4 regions of the Paenibacillus sp. cl6col genome follow, and region 2 is predicted to be linked to each of the others. Evidence: riboswitches for the same ligand, from Rfam matches in the RefSeq annotation. Region 2 holds a riboswitch; each other region holds the start of a gene.
What was found. Region 2 has a riboswitch for cyclic di-AMP ahead of BLS15_RS27555 (3D domain-containing protein). Riboswitches for the same ligand answer to the same signal wherever they lie in the genome.

Region 1: it holds a riboswitch for cyclic di-AMP, as region 2 does, so the genes downstream of both, kdpF (K(+)-transporting ATPase subunit F) here and BLS15_RS27555 (3D domain-containing protein) in region 2, are expected to answer to the same signal.
Region 3: it holds a riboswitch for cyclic di-AMP, as region 2 does, so the genes downstream of both, BLS15_RS21565 (CAP domain-containing protein) here and BLS15_RS27555 (3D domain-containing protein) in region 2, are expected to answer to the same signal.
Region 4: it holds a riboswitch for cyclic di-AMP, as region 2 does, so the genes downstream of both, BLS15_RS06520 (3D domain-containing protein) here and BLS15_RS27555 (3D domain-containing protein) in region 2, are expected to answer to the same signal.

The regions. Positions count from the first base shown of each region.
Region 1 covers NZ_FNAZ01000008.1:93,351-96,996, reverse strand. Annotated here, with positions in the region: gene BLS15_RS20325 (hypothetical protein) at 60-452, opposite strand; cyclic di-AMP (ydaO/yuaA leader) riboswitch at 829-1,018, shown strand; gene BLS15_RS20320 (hypothetical protein) at 1,089-1,496, shown strand; cyclic di-AMP (ydaO/yuaA leader) riboswitch at 1,511-1,688, shown strand; gene kdpF (K(+)-transporting ATPase subunit F) at 1,989-2,069, shown strand; gene kdpA (potassium-transporting ATPase subunit KdpA) at 2,133-3,646, shown strand, end outside.
Region 2 covers NZ_FNAZ01000018.1:48,810-52,455, reverse strand. Annotated here, with positions in the region: gene BLS15_RS27565 (HD domain-containing protein) at 1-389, shown strand, start outside; gene BLS15_RS27560 (TatD family hydrolase) at 425-1,192, shown strand; cyclic di-AMP (ydaO/yuaA leader) riboswitch at 1,386-1,589, shown strand; gene BLS15_RS27555 (3D domain-containing protein) at 1,908-3,035, shown strand; gene rnmV (ribonuclease M5) at 3,202-3,646, shown strand, end outside.
Region 3 covers NZ_FNAZ01000009.1:69,655-73,300, reverse strand. Annotated here, with positions in the region: gene BLS15_RS21570 (DUF2785 domain-containing protein) at 200-1,033, shown strand; gene BLS15_RS21565 (CAP domain-containing protein) at 1,154-1,996, opposite strand; cyclic di-AMP (ydaO/yuaA leader) riboswitch at 2,003-2,132, opposite strand; gene dhaK (dihydroxyacetone kinase subunit DhaK) at 2,304-3,646, opposite strand, start outside.
Region 4 covers NZ_FNAZ01000002.1:518,284-521,929, reverse strand. Annotated here, with positions in the region: gene BLS15_RS06525 (polysaccharide deacetylase family protein) at 25-1,197, shown strand; gene BLS15_RS06520 (3D domain-containing protein) at 1,283-1,993, opposite strand; cyclic di-AMP (ydaO/yuaA leader) riboswitch at 2,003-2,171, opposite strand; gene BLS15_RS06515 (amino acid ABC transporter ATP-binding protein) at 2,431-3,153, opposite strand; gene BLS15_RS06510 (amino acid ABC transporter permease) at 3,146-3,646, opposite strand, start outside.

The DNA.
Region 1 (3,646 bases), on a different contig from region 2:
TGTATGCCTGCGCATCGTCAGAAACTTGATTATCGATTACAGCTCTCTATAAATTGGTTTCAAGGGGAGAGACATAGCTTCCTGCTTGAATGTGGCTCCAGTTGTATGACGTCAAGCGTGGTTCCGCCTACCAGGGGTAGATCGAGCCACATGCGCATAACGCTTACTCCCCATGCACGAGGAATGATCGTATCCCACATGATTCCACGCTGCTGCACTTCCCATTGGGAGATCGCCTTGTGAGCTCGTAGACGAGTGCTGCCGCTATAGTTGTGTTCCGTACTGTCGAGTAGCTGTTCACGCGGTTGAAGTCGAATATAAACAAGGTCGGAAGCAAGATGAACGTCCATCTCTTCTGGTTGAAAGATTCTGTCTCCATGCTGCTCGCTCCATTTTCCCCAGTGTTCAGATAGCTTGTGACTTAGTAATTGTGCAAGTTCTAGGTCTTGCATATCGTGCCTCCTCTCGATGAGATGCAATATCTGCCGTGCAGATCGAAATCGATTGCAAGCAGCGTCTCAGTTGTTGTGCGTATCCTACCTTTTGGAATAGAGATTGTAAATAGAATCCAATCCAGGAAATCCAAACAAATGGTCAAACAAAGCGTTTACATACAGGTATTTATTTAAATTTCTTTGTTTTTCTCATGAAATCATCGCCGCATAAGCAAAGTTGAGAAATTGCGAGGTAATGATGCTGTAATGGGAGATAAGATGGGATTAGTTGATCACAATTGCCCGGAAATGGAGAAATTATGGTTTTCATTTCATTTACAGCAGGAGGGGGAAAGGCGTAAGATTCAGTTCAGCAACAACAACGTTATCCGTTGCGTCTCAATCGCTGAATTCCGCAGGAAGCGGAAGCGGGGGAACCAATCAAGTGAATGGAGCTGAGTGGACAGTCAGCAGCCACCGTTCGCATGGGGTGAATCCGGCACAGGATTACTGTCCTGGCTGGTAGGGCGACTCTTCGCGCCCGAATCCGTCAGCTAACCTCGTAAGCGTACGGGAGAGGCGCGCCTGATCATATGGCGACGCACCTCTTTCTTGCAAGTAGGGCTTCGGACAGATGAACAGGAGGAACTGGATATGTACGATGCGGACCGGGTCATTACAGTGTTCGCAGGCTGTGAGACGGGGATTGAATTCATACGTCAGTTGAAAGGAGCAGGATATTCGGTGGCGGGAATTGCCCATAATGGGCGATTGGCAAAGCGATTGGAAGGTATTGGCGTTCATTCCATATGCCGAATCAATACGACGGAGCCGAAGGCGTGGGCCGTCCCTCATGTCCCGATTGGCCGAATCTATGTGTTTGAACAGAGCTTTGCGCTTTCCTGCCGGCTGCTTCAAATATGCCGGCAATGGACGACGGATCCGATCACAATCGTGACGAAGCGTCATCATCCGCAGTCGATCTACCGATTGCTTGGTGCAAATTACGTCATTTATACGCAATCGGATCAAGTTTCATTTTTACTATCAGATATCATCTAATTTATCCATATAGGCAATGCTCACCGCTGAATCCCATTCATGGGAACGGGGGAACCAATGTTAGTGCGCCAGCTGTACATCTGCAGTTCGCGCAAGGGGTGAATCCGGCACAGGAATCCGTTCCTGGCTGGTAGGGCGACTCTTCGCGCCCGAATCCGTCAGCTAACCTCGTAAGCGTCCAAGGAGGCAGCCTTTATTTCGTCGTGGAACATTACGCGCACGTTTATTTGACGACGCGCGAAAAAAGCCACACGGAAAGGGTCCCTCTTTCCGTGTGGCTTTTTGTGTTGCCTGCGCGTTCCTACAGAGCGAGAAGTCTTGGTAGGAGCGGGATCGCGGCAGCATTGCCTGGAGAGATGAGAACCTTATTCAGGAGGAGGAAGGGACTATGTTTGATGCAGTCATGATGATTCTTCTCGCACTGCTTGGACTAAGCGTAATGGGCATTCTCCATTGGTGCAAGGCGGAAGTGGATGAACGGGGTGATCGCTCATGATGATCGTGTTATTCACCTTGATTACGGCGCTGTTCATTTATTTGTTATATGCCTTAGTCAAGCCGGAACGATTTTAGTTTGGGCAGAGTGATTGTTGATATTTGTACATTAGAGAAGGGTGGAACGGAACAATGAGTGCAATCGAATGGATCGCCATTGGAATTACCTTATTGCTTGCCTTGGCGATAGCGCGTCCGATCGGAATATATATGGCAGGGGTGTTTGATAATAGCGGAGCTCCAAGACCGTTGGACCTTGTATTTGGTCCGATAGATCGTTTTTTATTTAAGTGTTTCGGCATTAAGGATCAATCGCAAAGCTGGAAGGCATACGCCTTTACAGCAGTTGCCACGAACGTGCTAATGATTGTGGTGACGTATGCAATATTCCGCCTTCAAGGGGTATTGCCGTTGAATCCGAATGGCATTCCTGGCATGGAACCGGGAGTAGCATTCAATACGGCGATCAGCTTCATGGCGAATACGAACTTGCAGCACTATAGCGGTGAAAGTGGACTGTCTCCGCTGTCACAAATGACGGGCATTATTTTCTTGATGTTTACGTCACCTGCTACTGCGCTTGCGGCAGTAATGGCGATTATTCGCGGTTTGACTGGCAAGCCGCTCGGCAACTTCTTGGCAGACCTTGTGCGTTCGATTACGCGCATTTTCCTGCCTATTGCGATCGCTGCCAGTGTACTGTTCATCTGGAATGGGGTTCCGCAATCCTTAAGTCCAATGGAAAGTGCAGTAACCGTTGAAGGAGCAGAGCAGCACATTCCGCTCGGCCCTGTAGGAGCTATGATGTCGATTAAGGAGCTTGGCAACAATGGCGGCGGCCACTTTGGAGCGAACTCCGCACATCCATACGAGAATCCGAACGGTGTGACGAATTTAATTCATATTTTACTCATGCTGATGCTGTGCACGGGGCTGCCGTTTGCCTACAGCCGCATGGTCGGCAACAAGAAGGAAGGGCGAGTGCTGTTCGTCTCCATGGCGATCTTGTTCCTCATTATGCTCGGATCATCGCTTACGGCCGAACATATGGGCAATCCTGTGCTGAACGCAGCAGGATTAAGTGGAACAGGCAGCATGGAAGGGAAGGAAGTGCGCATTGGCGTTGTGCAATCGTCACTGTATTCGGTCGTTACGACTGCATCGGAGACGGGCGGAGTCAATAATATGCATGACACGCTGACACCACTCGGTGGCTTGATCCCGATGGCGAATATGATGCTGAATACCGTATTCGGCGGCGTCGGTGCTGGATTTATGAACGTGCTGCTGTACGTCATGATCGCCGTATTCCTATCCGGTCTCATGGTCGGACGGACACCTGAATTTTTGGGCCGCAAGCTGGAAAGTAAGGAGATGAAACTGCTGGCGGTTACCTTGCTGGTGCATCCGATATTGATTCTAGTACCGACTGCAATTGCAGTTGCTACACAGGCGGACACCCTGTCCAATCCAGGATTCCACGGATTGTCGCAAGCATTATATGAGTTTACATCATCTGCGGCGAACAATGGATCCGGGTTTGAAGGGTTGGGAGATGCAACGCCGTTTTGGAACATTTCCACAGGTATTGTCATGTTCTTAGGGCGCTACGTATCGCTCGTTACGCTCCTTGCCGTAGCAGGATCGATGGCGAA
Region 2 (3,646 bases):
GTCTCGTTGACTTGTGCCAACGATTCATGGAGCGTAAACTATATAAATATATTGAAGTCGAACAGATGGATGAAGATTTACAGGAACGATTGCGGGCAGAGTGGTCGCAGATTGGGCTTGATCCGAACTATGAACTTATGTTCGATTCTCCCTTCGACAAGCCCTATGATGTATATCGAAAGGGGGATGCCCGTTCACAGCAACATATTATGCTATGGGGGCGGGATCAGCAAATTGTAGAGCTGTCCAAGAAATCGGATATTGTACGTTCCATTAGCGGCATTCGCCGTGGAAAACACTATATCTATTTCCCAATGGACAAGCTTCTGGAAGTCTCGAATCACCTTACGGAAGATACAAGGCGTATGTTTATACGCCGCAATCATTAGATCGATTTACAAGAAAGAAAAAGGGGCGCATAAACGTGTTATTTGATACACATACGCATTTAGACAGCAGCAATTTTGATGAGGATCGCGATCAGGTTATCGCACGGGCCGTTGAACAAGGGGTGACCCGTATGGTTAACATCGGGTTCAATCGAGAGACGATCCCGACGACGATGGCGTTGGCAGAGAAATATGATTTTATCTATGCAGCCGTGGGCTGGCATCCGGTAGATGCGATAACGATGAAGCCGGAGGATATAGACTGGATCGCCAAGCTAACGGAGCATGAAAAGGTTGTGGCGATTGGCGAGATCGGACTGGACTATCACTGGGATACGTCTCCGAAGGATGTTCAGCACCGTGTATTCCGCGAGCAAATTGGGTTGGCGCGAGAATTGAAGATGCCGATCATTATTCATAATCGTGAAGCGCACGAAGATGTAATCCGCATCTTGCGCGAGGAGAAGGCTCACGAAGTAGGGGGCATCATGCACTCCTTCTCAGGTAGCTGGGAAACAGCGAAGATGTGCCTGGATATGGGCTTCTACCTTTCATTTGGAGGACCTGTTACTTTCAAAAATGCAAAACAGCCGAAAGAAGTACTTGTTAAGGTTCCGAATGATCGACTGCTTGTGGAGACGGATTCTCCCTATTTGACTCCTCATCCGTTCCGAGGCAAGCGCAATGAGTCCGCATATGTTCGTCTTGTTGCAGAGGTTGCAGCAGAGCTGAAAGGTATGGAATTTGAAGAATTTTGCAGAATGACGACTCAAAATGCAATGACATGTTTTGACATCGCGTGAAAACGGGCCAAAAACAAGTGAAAAAAAGACATTGGCCATAAAATAAGTGGATTTCATTATGAAAAACGGATTAAGTTACATTTTTTTAACCATTTTTCGCGAAAAACGGAATTGCTACTGTCTTTACAAGAAGATTGCAAACACGATATGATTTCTCACAGATGTTATTACACAATTCAATATTGTTCCAACTAATTCAGTATCGCTTAATCTCCATGAAGTGGAGAGCGGGGGAACCAGAGTGTGAACGACATGACATGAGTACATGTTCAATCACACGGATTAATTCCTTGGGGTGAATTAGGGACGACCGAGCCATGAGCCGGTTGGTTCCGATAGGGCGACTCTCAAGCCCGAACCCGACAGCTAACCTCGTCAGCGTACCGAGAGAGGGTTCCTCGCGTCCTGCACTGTTGACGTTTGGGTTTCTATTACGGAAGCCGCGAAAGAGTCTCCTCTTACGAAGGGCTTCTTTTGTTTACTCTCAAACATTCTTTTTTTTGAATAATGAGAATAAAGACGTCATAGGGTGTAAGAAATAGGAGGTGGGAGCAGCCAATACTGAAACGTTGGTACGGAGATTTCGGCATTGTCTTGAACGATTACATGCTCGTTTATGGCAAGTGAAGTCTCTCGTAAACATTCTTGAAATAGTCGCGTCAGATGGAATCATGCAGAGCACTCGACGGCGGGACTATGTAAGGAGGACCGAGAAATGGGACAGATCGTGAACAACGAAACCCATGAACCCCGATCATCCAGCATGTCACTCGCATTGCGATGGAAGCATGAAAATGTGCGTGTTATCACCGTTATTGCAGCTGTAGCAATCGTGATCACATTAATAGCAGTCTTGACTTGGTATAATGTAACGAAGAAGACAGTGGCTGTGCTCGTTGATGGACAAGAGCGTTCAGTCGAAACTCGCCTAGATACGCTTCGCAATGTTTTGGATGAGCATGCGATAGCGCTTGGGGCATACGATGTAGTATCGAAGCCGCTTGATGCAGAAATTGCTGATGGAGATCGAGTTATTATTGAACGCGCTTTGCCTATCCAAATTACAGCGGATGGGAAGAAAGAAACACAATTTACGACGAAGAAGTCGGTGCATGATGCACTGAGTTCGCTGCAAATCCAAGTGAACCCTGAAGATAAGGTATTCCCTTCTAAGCGTGCCTCTATTTCGAAGAACATGGATATTCGTATCGTCCGTGTCAGCAAGAAGATGGAAGAGCGTAAAGTGAAGGTTCCTTATCAAGTGGTGAAGCAGGCAGATGCTACTCTCCTTAAGGGGAAGACCAAGACGGTTCAAGATGGAAAAGAAGGCTTGGTTGTCCAGAAAGTACAGAAAACGTACGAGGATGGTAAGCTCGTATATGCGCAGATGGTCGACAAATCCGTTCATACAAAACAAGTGAATCAAGTGATAGCCTATGGAACGAAGAAGGAACCGGAAGTTGCTGTTCTGTCAGTGAACGCGCAGGAAGACGATTCTGACAATGTTTCCAGTGGCGACAAAGATTTTAACTATAAAAAAGTGCTGAAGAACGTTCAACTGACGGCGTATACGGAATCTGAGGGATCGGCTGGTGCGAAGACGGCATCTGGCGCAATAGTATCAGAAGGTCGTACTATCGCGGTTGATCCGAAGGTCATTCCGCTCGGCTGGTGGGTATATATCGAAGGGATTGGATTCAGACGTGCTGAAGATACAGGTGGCGCGGTCAAGGGGAAAATTATCGATGTATACTTCGACAGCAAGAAGGCGGTCAGCAAATTCGGACGCAAGAAGGGGTACACCGTATACGTGGTTGGCCCAGTAAAGCCGGAATCGAACTAACGCACAAGGTATGCAGCCATGTGTAATTAGGATATAGTAATGAATAATGATTTATGTCATGCTAAGAAGAGGGGACACCCTCTTCTTTTGTTGTTTATTTATGAATGGAGAGCATGAGAAGGATGCGGAATTAGGAAGCAGCCTTGTGGTGAGAGGAGCAAGCATATTGATACGTGAAGTGATAGTTGTAGAAGGCAAAGATGATACCGTTGCCATTCACCGTGCCGTTGAGGCGGATACAATTGAGACAGGTGGATCGGCGATTAATGATACAACGATAAAACGCATCGCATTGGCCCAAGAGCGTCGAGGGGTTATTATTTTCACGGATCCAGATCATGCGGGAGAGAAAATTCGGAAGACGATAGCAGAACGTGTACCTGGGTGCAAGCACGCTTTCCTGCCTAGACATGAGGCGATAGCCAAAGGGGATCTTGGTGTGGAGAATGCAAAGCCAGAAGCGATTCGCCGTGCCTTAGAGCAGGTTCGCTCAGAGATGCCAAGCATGACGTCAGAGCTGACGTGGACGGATCTCGTCGAAGCGGGATTAACGACGCATGCAGGCTCTGCAGAACGCAGACGGCAGTTAGGTGAAATATTGGGCATTGGAT
Region 3 (3,646 bases), on a different contig from region 2:
CAGGGGGTTTCTTATTCATTCCCTCCTTACTTGCTAACTATACCGTATTGCTAGAAACCATGATTTCGTTCGTTACTACCATTCGTCTACATATACATTTCTTTCCTATCATGTTAAAATGATCATCTCATTCTTTTTATGATTATTCATTAGCGAATACAAATACCTAAACAAACCTTTAATGGGGGGGATTCATTTCATGGACAAGCAGCAGCTGCACTCGATCGTGGAGCATCAATATAAACCACCAACAGAAATCGAACAATATGAAGCCGTACAACAAGTAGTCAGCCTACTTGGCTCTACAGATCCTGAATTGAGGGATGATCTTGCATATGGGATATTGTATGAATGGCTTATTACACAAAAAATCCTGACCGCTGGACAACTAACAGAGCTTCTTCATCAGACGTTATCAGACCAAATGCTTTTCAAAGGAATTGGGACTGCTGAGAACGATTCGGTCTTCCAACGTACATTCTCCGCCCTCTTACTCGCACTGCTTCTGAAGCGTGATGAACAACAGCCTTATATAAGCAAGCCTTTATATGAACACATTGCGAAGCGAGTTGTTGATTATTGCATGCAGGAGAACGATTATCGCGATTATGTAGAAGTTAAAGGATGGGCTCATTCTCCAGCTCACATCGCAGATGTCATGGCTGCTTGTGTACGCAGTCCACACATTGGCCCAGAGGAATGCAAGAAGCTTCTCAGTGCCATTGAGCACATGCTTCTTCATGCGAATCATATCTTGCGAACAGAGGAAGATGAACGCATGGCGACAGCCGTCGTGTCAATGCTTGAGCTTAATAAGTTGTCGTTCACGTCCTATTGCGCGTGGCTTATGCAGGCTGAGCTGCCCAATGAAGACAAAGTGATTTATCGCTGTAGACGCATAAATGTTAAAAATTTTGCTCGATCTGTATGGTTGCGTGCAGCAATGAGAGAATTCATCGATCCAACAACAGAATGGCACAATTGGTATAACATTGAAAAGAAACTGAATCCGGTCTTCAACAGAGACATATAAGATCAACTTCATTTCTGTTAATTTCCTCGTTATTCTCTTGTAGAGCGCCTGATTAAATACAAAAAAAAGAACCTGCACTTACCTGCAGGTTCTTGATGTGATATCTACATACTTAACTCGTTAGCCTGTAAATGATTGTACCCACACGCCATTGTAGTATGCAACACCGATGGAGGTGAAGCTGGAGTTCAGGATGTTCTTACGGTGTCCATCGCTGTTCATCCATGCGTTCATTACTTCTTGCGGATTACGTTGGCCTTTGGCAATGTTCTCGCCAGCAGTATTGAAATTGACACCTTGTGCTCTCATCAGATCAAATGGGGAGCCAAGTGTTGGAGATTGATGGTCAAAGTAGTTGTTATCGTTCATGTCTTTCGCCTTGATCATCGCAACTTTGTTCAATTGTGCATCGGATTTCAATGGCTGCAAACCAGCATTCGCACGTTCTTGGTTCACCAAATCGATAACTTGGCTAGCGAAGTCACTGTTCGCATTGTTGTTGTCTTGCGGCGCAGTTGGTTTATTGTCACCAGGTGTTACTGGTTTTTCAGCTTCTGGCTTGTTTACTTCTGGTTTGTTAACCTCAGGCTTTTCAACTTCAGGTTTCTCGATTTCTGGCTTCTCTACCTCAGGTTTGTTTGCTTCTGGCTTTTCAACTTCTGGTTTATTTACTTCCGGCTTGTCCACCTCTGGCTTTTGAACGGGAGGCGGAACGATTGGCTTATTCCCAATCTCTTTTTGAATGGCTTCCATCCATTTGGACAAGATTTGCTTCAATTCCGAGTTATCTTGGAATACTTTATCAAAGTCCATATTCATACCCAGGTTTGAACAATTCGAGTTCATCATTGGATTCGGCTGTTGCACTGGGCTAACGGGTGCTGCCATAGCAGAGTTCACCGCCATAACCGGTGCCAATGCAATCGCACTTGTAATTACAACTTTCTTAAATGTCTTCTTCATCCTGTACATCTCTCCCTTTGCAGCCTGCGAGGTTAGCTGTCGGGTTCGGGTTAAAGTGGACTCCCCTGTCGCTATACGACTTCACCCCAATGAATCGGTTCCCCCGCGCTCTGATGAGCTTCGGCTTGTTTTGTGGTACGTTTCCGATCCTAACACGGATAATACAGGAGATCATTTCAAATATATTGTAATTAATTATAATATCTTCCAAACGAAAAGAACCGGAGTATGCTAGACTGCACTCCGGTTCTACTTTTCTAGTATTCCATTTGGTCGGAAATTGATCTAATCCTAATCCGCTCGCTTCTTACTTGATCACTTGGGACAACGCTGTGAAAATCACGCCAAGCGCATAGGCACCAGCATCAGGATAGCCAAGACTCCGTTCGCCAACCGTACCCGCTCTTCCCATACGAGCTACTATTGTCTCTGTATACTTTGCACCTTGAACAGCAGCCTCTGCCGCTTTCACAGAAGCAGTCTTCACGTCATCGCCCTCAGACGCACTCTGTACCCACGCATCTGCAAATGGAGCCAACGCATCGACAAGTGTCTTATCCCCAACTACAGCTCCTCTTCCGAATGAGCGCTCGCCCGTGTCTTGAATGCCTTTAACAACTGCTTGCATCATTTGTGCAAATTCAGAAACGGTCAATTCTACGCGTTCGCCCGCGAACTTGCTGGCAGCACGGAATGCTGAACCCCAGATTGGGCCGGAAGCGCCGCCGCAATGCTCCATAATAACTAACGAGCAAGCATGGAGGAAGCTGCCCATGTTGTCTGAATGATGTTCAATGATGTCATGCCATTCTCTCTTCAATTGCTTGAAGCCCTTCGCCACACTCATACCGAAGTCGCCATCACCTGCATGTGAATCCAACTCGCAGAATGGAACCTCATTTTCAATGATGATTTCGCTCATCTTGTCTGTTAGATAGATCAGGTTATTAACCGTGAACACATTATGTTCGACCTTCGAGAAGGCCTCGTCCGTCTCTACTGTGAAGGATACCTCGTTGCTCGCAGTTCCTGCTTCGGACATCTCCTCAGGATGGATTGGTTCAAATGAACCACTCACCTGCAGCGCTGGCGTATTGCAGCTTGCTTCAAGATAATGCTTAAGCTGTTCATCCAAGCGGATAATCGACACCGACGCGCCAGCCATATCGATACTTGTCATGTAGTTGCCTACGAATACTTTGACAAGAGTAATTTGTTGTGCATGAATCTCCCGAACTACAGCGTTCGCCAGCAAGTACAATTCTTGCAGCGGAGATCCGCCAAATCCGTTAATCAACACGGCTAGCTCCTGCTTAGAGCCTGCTGTAATCTTCATGTCACGGAACAAATCCGCAACCATTTTCTTCGCCAGTTCGTTAGCAGAAGCGATCTTCTCTCGACGAATGCCAGGCTCCCCATGAATTCCTACGCCGTACTCGATCTCATCGTCATTCAACTGGAACGTTGGTGTTCCTTTTGCTGGAACTGTGCATGAGGTAAGCGCGAATCCAATACTTCTTGTGTTGTCGATCGCGTGCTGAGCAATCGCCTTCACTTCTGCAAGCTCCAAGCCCTCTTCAGCGGCCGCACCTGCAATTTTATGAACGAGCACTGTGCCTGCAACACCTCTGCGGCCAACCGTGTATAGAC
Region 4 (3,646 bases), on a different contig from region 2:
TTTATGGAATGGGGGAATGGCGCTATGCAACATTGTCGAATCTGCTTATCTGTATTATCCCTTTGTTTGCTCTGTATTACTGGCTGCTTCCATCGTTCGCAGGAAGCAACGCCTCCCATACCCAATCTTCCACCAAGCAAGCCAAATCAGTCAGAATCGATCCATTCATCAGCAGACAGTCTGTGGAGACAAGATCGCACTCATCCAGTACCACGTATCTTCAAGGCAGACTCTGTAAACATGCATTCCCCACATGCTAAGGGGAAGCAAGAGAATGCAGCTTCATCGGATCATCTTGAGATGCCTAAATTCACCATATCAGCTGAGCATAAAGAGCGTGATAATCAGAAAAGTCAGAAGAGACTGGAGTCGCAGCAGGCAGAGTCAGAATCTAGCCAGCAGAAGCAGCGTTCTTCCTCTTCGAATGAACGCCAGCACAAGTGGCAGAAATCAACCCCGTCGCAATCTGCGGCGCAAGCTTCACAATCATCCCGCTCCAGCATGCATAAGATGAAGAAACAGCATCTCACGATTGCGGAACTACGGTTGAAATACCCACATATCTTTAAATTGAATGCGAAGCAGCGTCATGGAGAACGACAAGTTGCGCTCACCTTCGATGACGCACCGGATAACCGCATTACGCCGCTTGTATTGGATATATTGAAGGAGCACAATATCCGAGCCACTTTCTTTCTTGTTGGCTCTCGTGCCAAGGCTTATCCAGGACTCGTCGAGCGGATGGTGCGCGAGGGGCATGTGATCGGTAATCATTCGTACAATCATCCGTTGCTGACAAAGCTGACGCTTCCAGCTTTTGAACACCAGGTGAAGGATACTGAACGCATTATCGAGCAGTCTACCGGATATAAGCCTCGATACTTCCGTCCGCCATATGGAGAAATCAACGAAGAGCAATTGCGCTGGGCAGGAGATAATGGATACATGGTCGTCAATTGGGATGTAGATACAAACGATTGGCGTGGATTAACCGCTTCACGTATTTTGCAAAATGTGATGCGTGGGGTACGCCCAGGTTCCATCGTATTGCAGCATGCCAGCGGAAGCACACAAAATGGGTATCTGCATGGAACCGTGAAAGCACTCCCATCAATTATTCAGCAGTTAAGGGAGCGGAAATATGAATTCGTCACCCTGCCTGATCTACTCCAAGATCAGAAGGAAAAGAAGGAATAAGAAAACAAGCCCCGCCATAATGGCGAGGCTTGTTGTTCAATTGCTATTGTAAGTATTCATCTACATCTATATATAATAGTAGATATTATTTCAACACATATACTTTAACGTCTTGCACGCCGAATGTGTTGCCTGTCTTCTTGCTTACCGGTACAAATATGTCAACCTTTTTCCCCTTGATTGCACCGCCTGTATCCGTAGCTACAGCAACCATACCGCCTGTCGGTAAGTGTTTGAAATCATATCCCGTAATATACAATTTCGTACCAAGCGGAATCACTTTTGGATCGACCGCAACTGTACCTAGTTTCAATGCATTACCCAATGCATCTACTGCGCCCCATTTGCCATTTTCACTCGGATGAGCTGTGTAGGCTGTTGCACGCATGCTTATCGTTTTCTTGTATGTCGCTGTACGTCCAGAGGACAATTGAACTACATTTTTAGGAGCAGCTTGTTGTACTGCTGCTTTCTGATTATTCGAAGCCGTTTTGACTGCCTGTTCGTCATTTTTTGCTACACCCAAAGCATTATTGACTGGCATCCCTTCCAATACCGACTTTTGAACAACAGGGCTTGGAAGTTCGATGGAGAGTCCACCATACAGATTTTTCGGATTAATTGTCGGGTTTGCCGACAATACGGATTCAACACTCATGTTGTAATTCTTAGCAATTGAATAGAACGTTTCTCCTTCTTTTACCGTATAGGGCTCAGCCTGTGCCGGCAAAATTTGAAGAATGGACGCAAGTCCAAGTAAAGCTGCTGTAATCGTTAGTGTAATTCTTTTACGCATATGTTTTGTTTTCCTCCTGTGCATTAGCCTGCGGGGTTAGTTGTCGGATTCGGGTCAAGGAGTTCCCCTACGCCATTCCAAGTTGCGGAATAAGCGATTCACCCCAAGGTGTTCTCGTAATATCGAACACCGGTCAATAATCCCCCGTACGGGTGTGTCGTTTCGGCTCGGATTGCATCATATCACAATTTTGTAACCTGTGCGCAGGAATATGATGGTAACTCTCTGGAACCCGCGCCCCCCAATGGATTGAAGCTTCAAATTTTTTTTATTTCATAACAAATTTGTAATCAGAGATGACATTTTTGTAATCTTTCTGTTTCCATCATAGCACATATTTCAGATTTGTAAACGAAAACGCTTACATAATTCAGCAAACAACAATAGGCACCCCCTAAGGATGCCTATTCGAACACCTATATATTTACAATACCTCTTTACAATACTCTGCTTAGAAAATCCTGCGTTCTAGCATGCTTAGGATGGTTAAATAATTGGTCTGGAGAACCTTCCTCCACAATATTGCCGCCATCCATAAACAAAATACGATCGCCCACTTCACGTGCGAAGTTCATCTCATGAGTTACGATTACCATCGTCATTCCCTCTCCGGCGAGTGATTTCATGACCTCAAGCACTTCGCCGACCATCTCTGGATCAAGCGCTGATGTCGGCTCATCGAACAGCATCACATGCGGCTGCATAGCAAGTGCTCGCGCAATCGCGATACGCTGCTTCTGTCCACCGGACAATTGTCTAGGGAATGCCTTGGCCTTATCCGCCAAGCCAACCTTACCAAGCAGCTCCATTGCTAGTTTATTTGCTTCAGCTTCTGGCACATGTCTCACCTTTATTGGAGCAAGGGTAATATTTTGCAGCACGGTCATATGGGGAAATAGGTTGAACGATTGGAATACCATCCCCATTTTTTCACGTGTTTTGTTAATGTTGTGCGACTTGTCAGTGATGCACTGATCCTCGAATCGGATATCCCCTTGTGTCGGAGTTTCCAGCAAATTAATGCAACGAAGGAGAGTACTCTTTCCGGATCCGCTAGGGCCTATGACTACAACCACTTCACCACGATCAATAGAGACATTTACCCCTTTTAAAATCTCCAATTTATCATACGATTTATGCAAATTTTGAATTTTAATCATGCTCGCTCAACTTCCTTTCCAAACGTGCCACCACTTTCGATAAAGTGAAGGTTAGAATGAGATAGATACACGCTGCTCCAATCAGTGGTCCCATCGCTGAATAAATTTTGGCACGAACGATATTTGTCTCAAACATCAAGTCTGCAATCCCGATGGTGCTGACAATTGAAGTCTCCTTAATAATCGTAATAAATTCGTTGCCGATCGCCGGAATAACATTGCGGAACGCTTGTGGAAGTACGATCAAGCGCATTCCCATTGGTTTTGACATTCCGAGAGAACGAGCTGCTTCCAATTGACCGTGGTCGATCGATTGTATGCCGGCACGGAAGATTTCAGCCAAATACGCACCACTATTTAAGGATAGAGCAATCGCTCCAGATGTTAGTGCACTGAATTCTACGCCATACTCTGCAAGTCCATAATGAATAATGAATAATTGTACAAGCAGAGGTGTCCCACGGAACACCTCGATATAGGTGACAGCAAACCA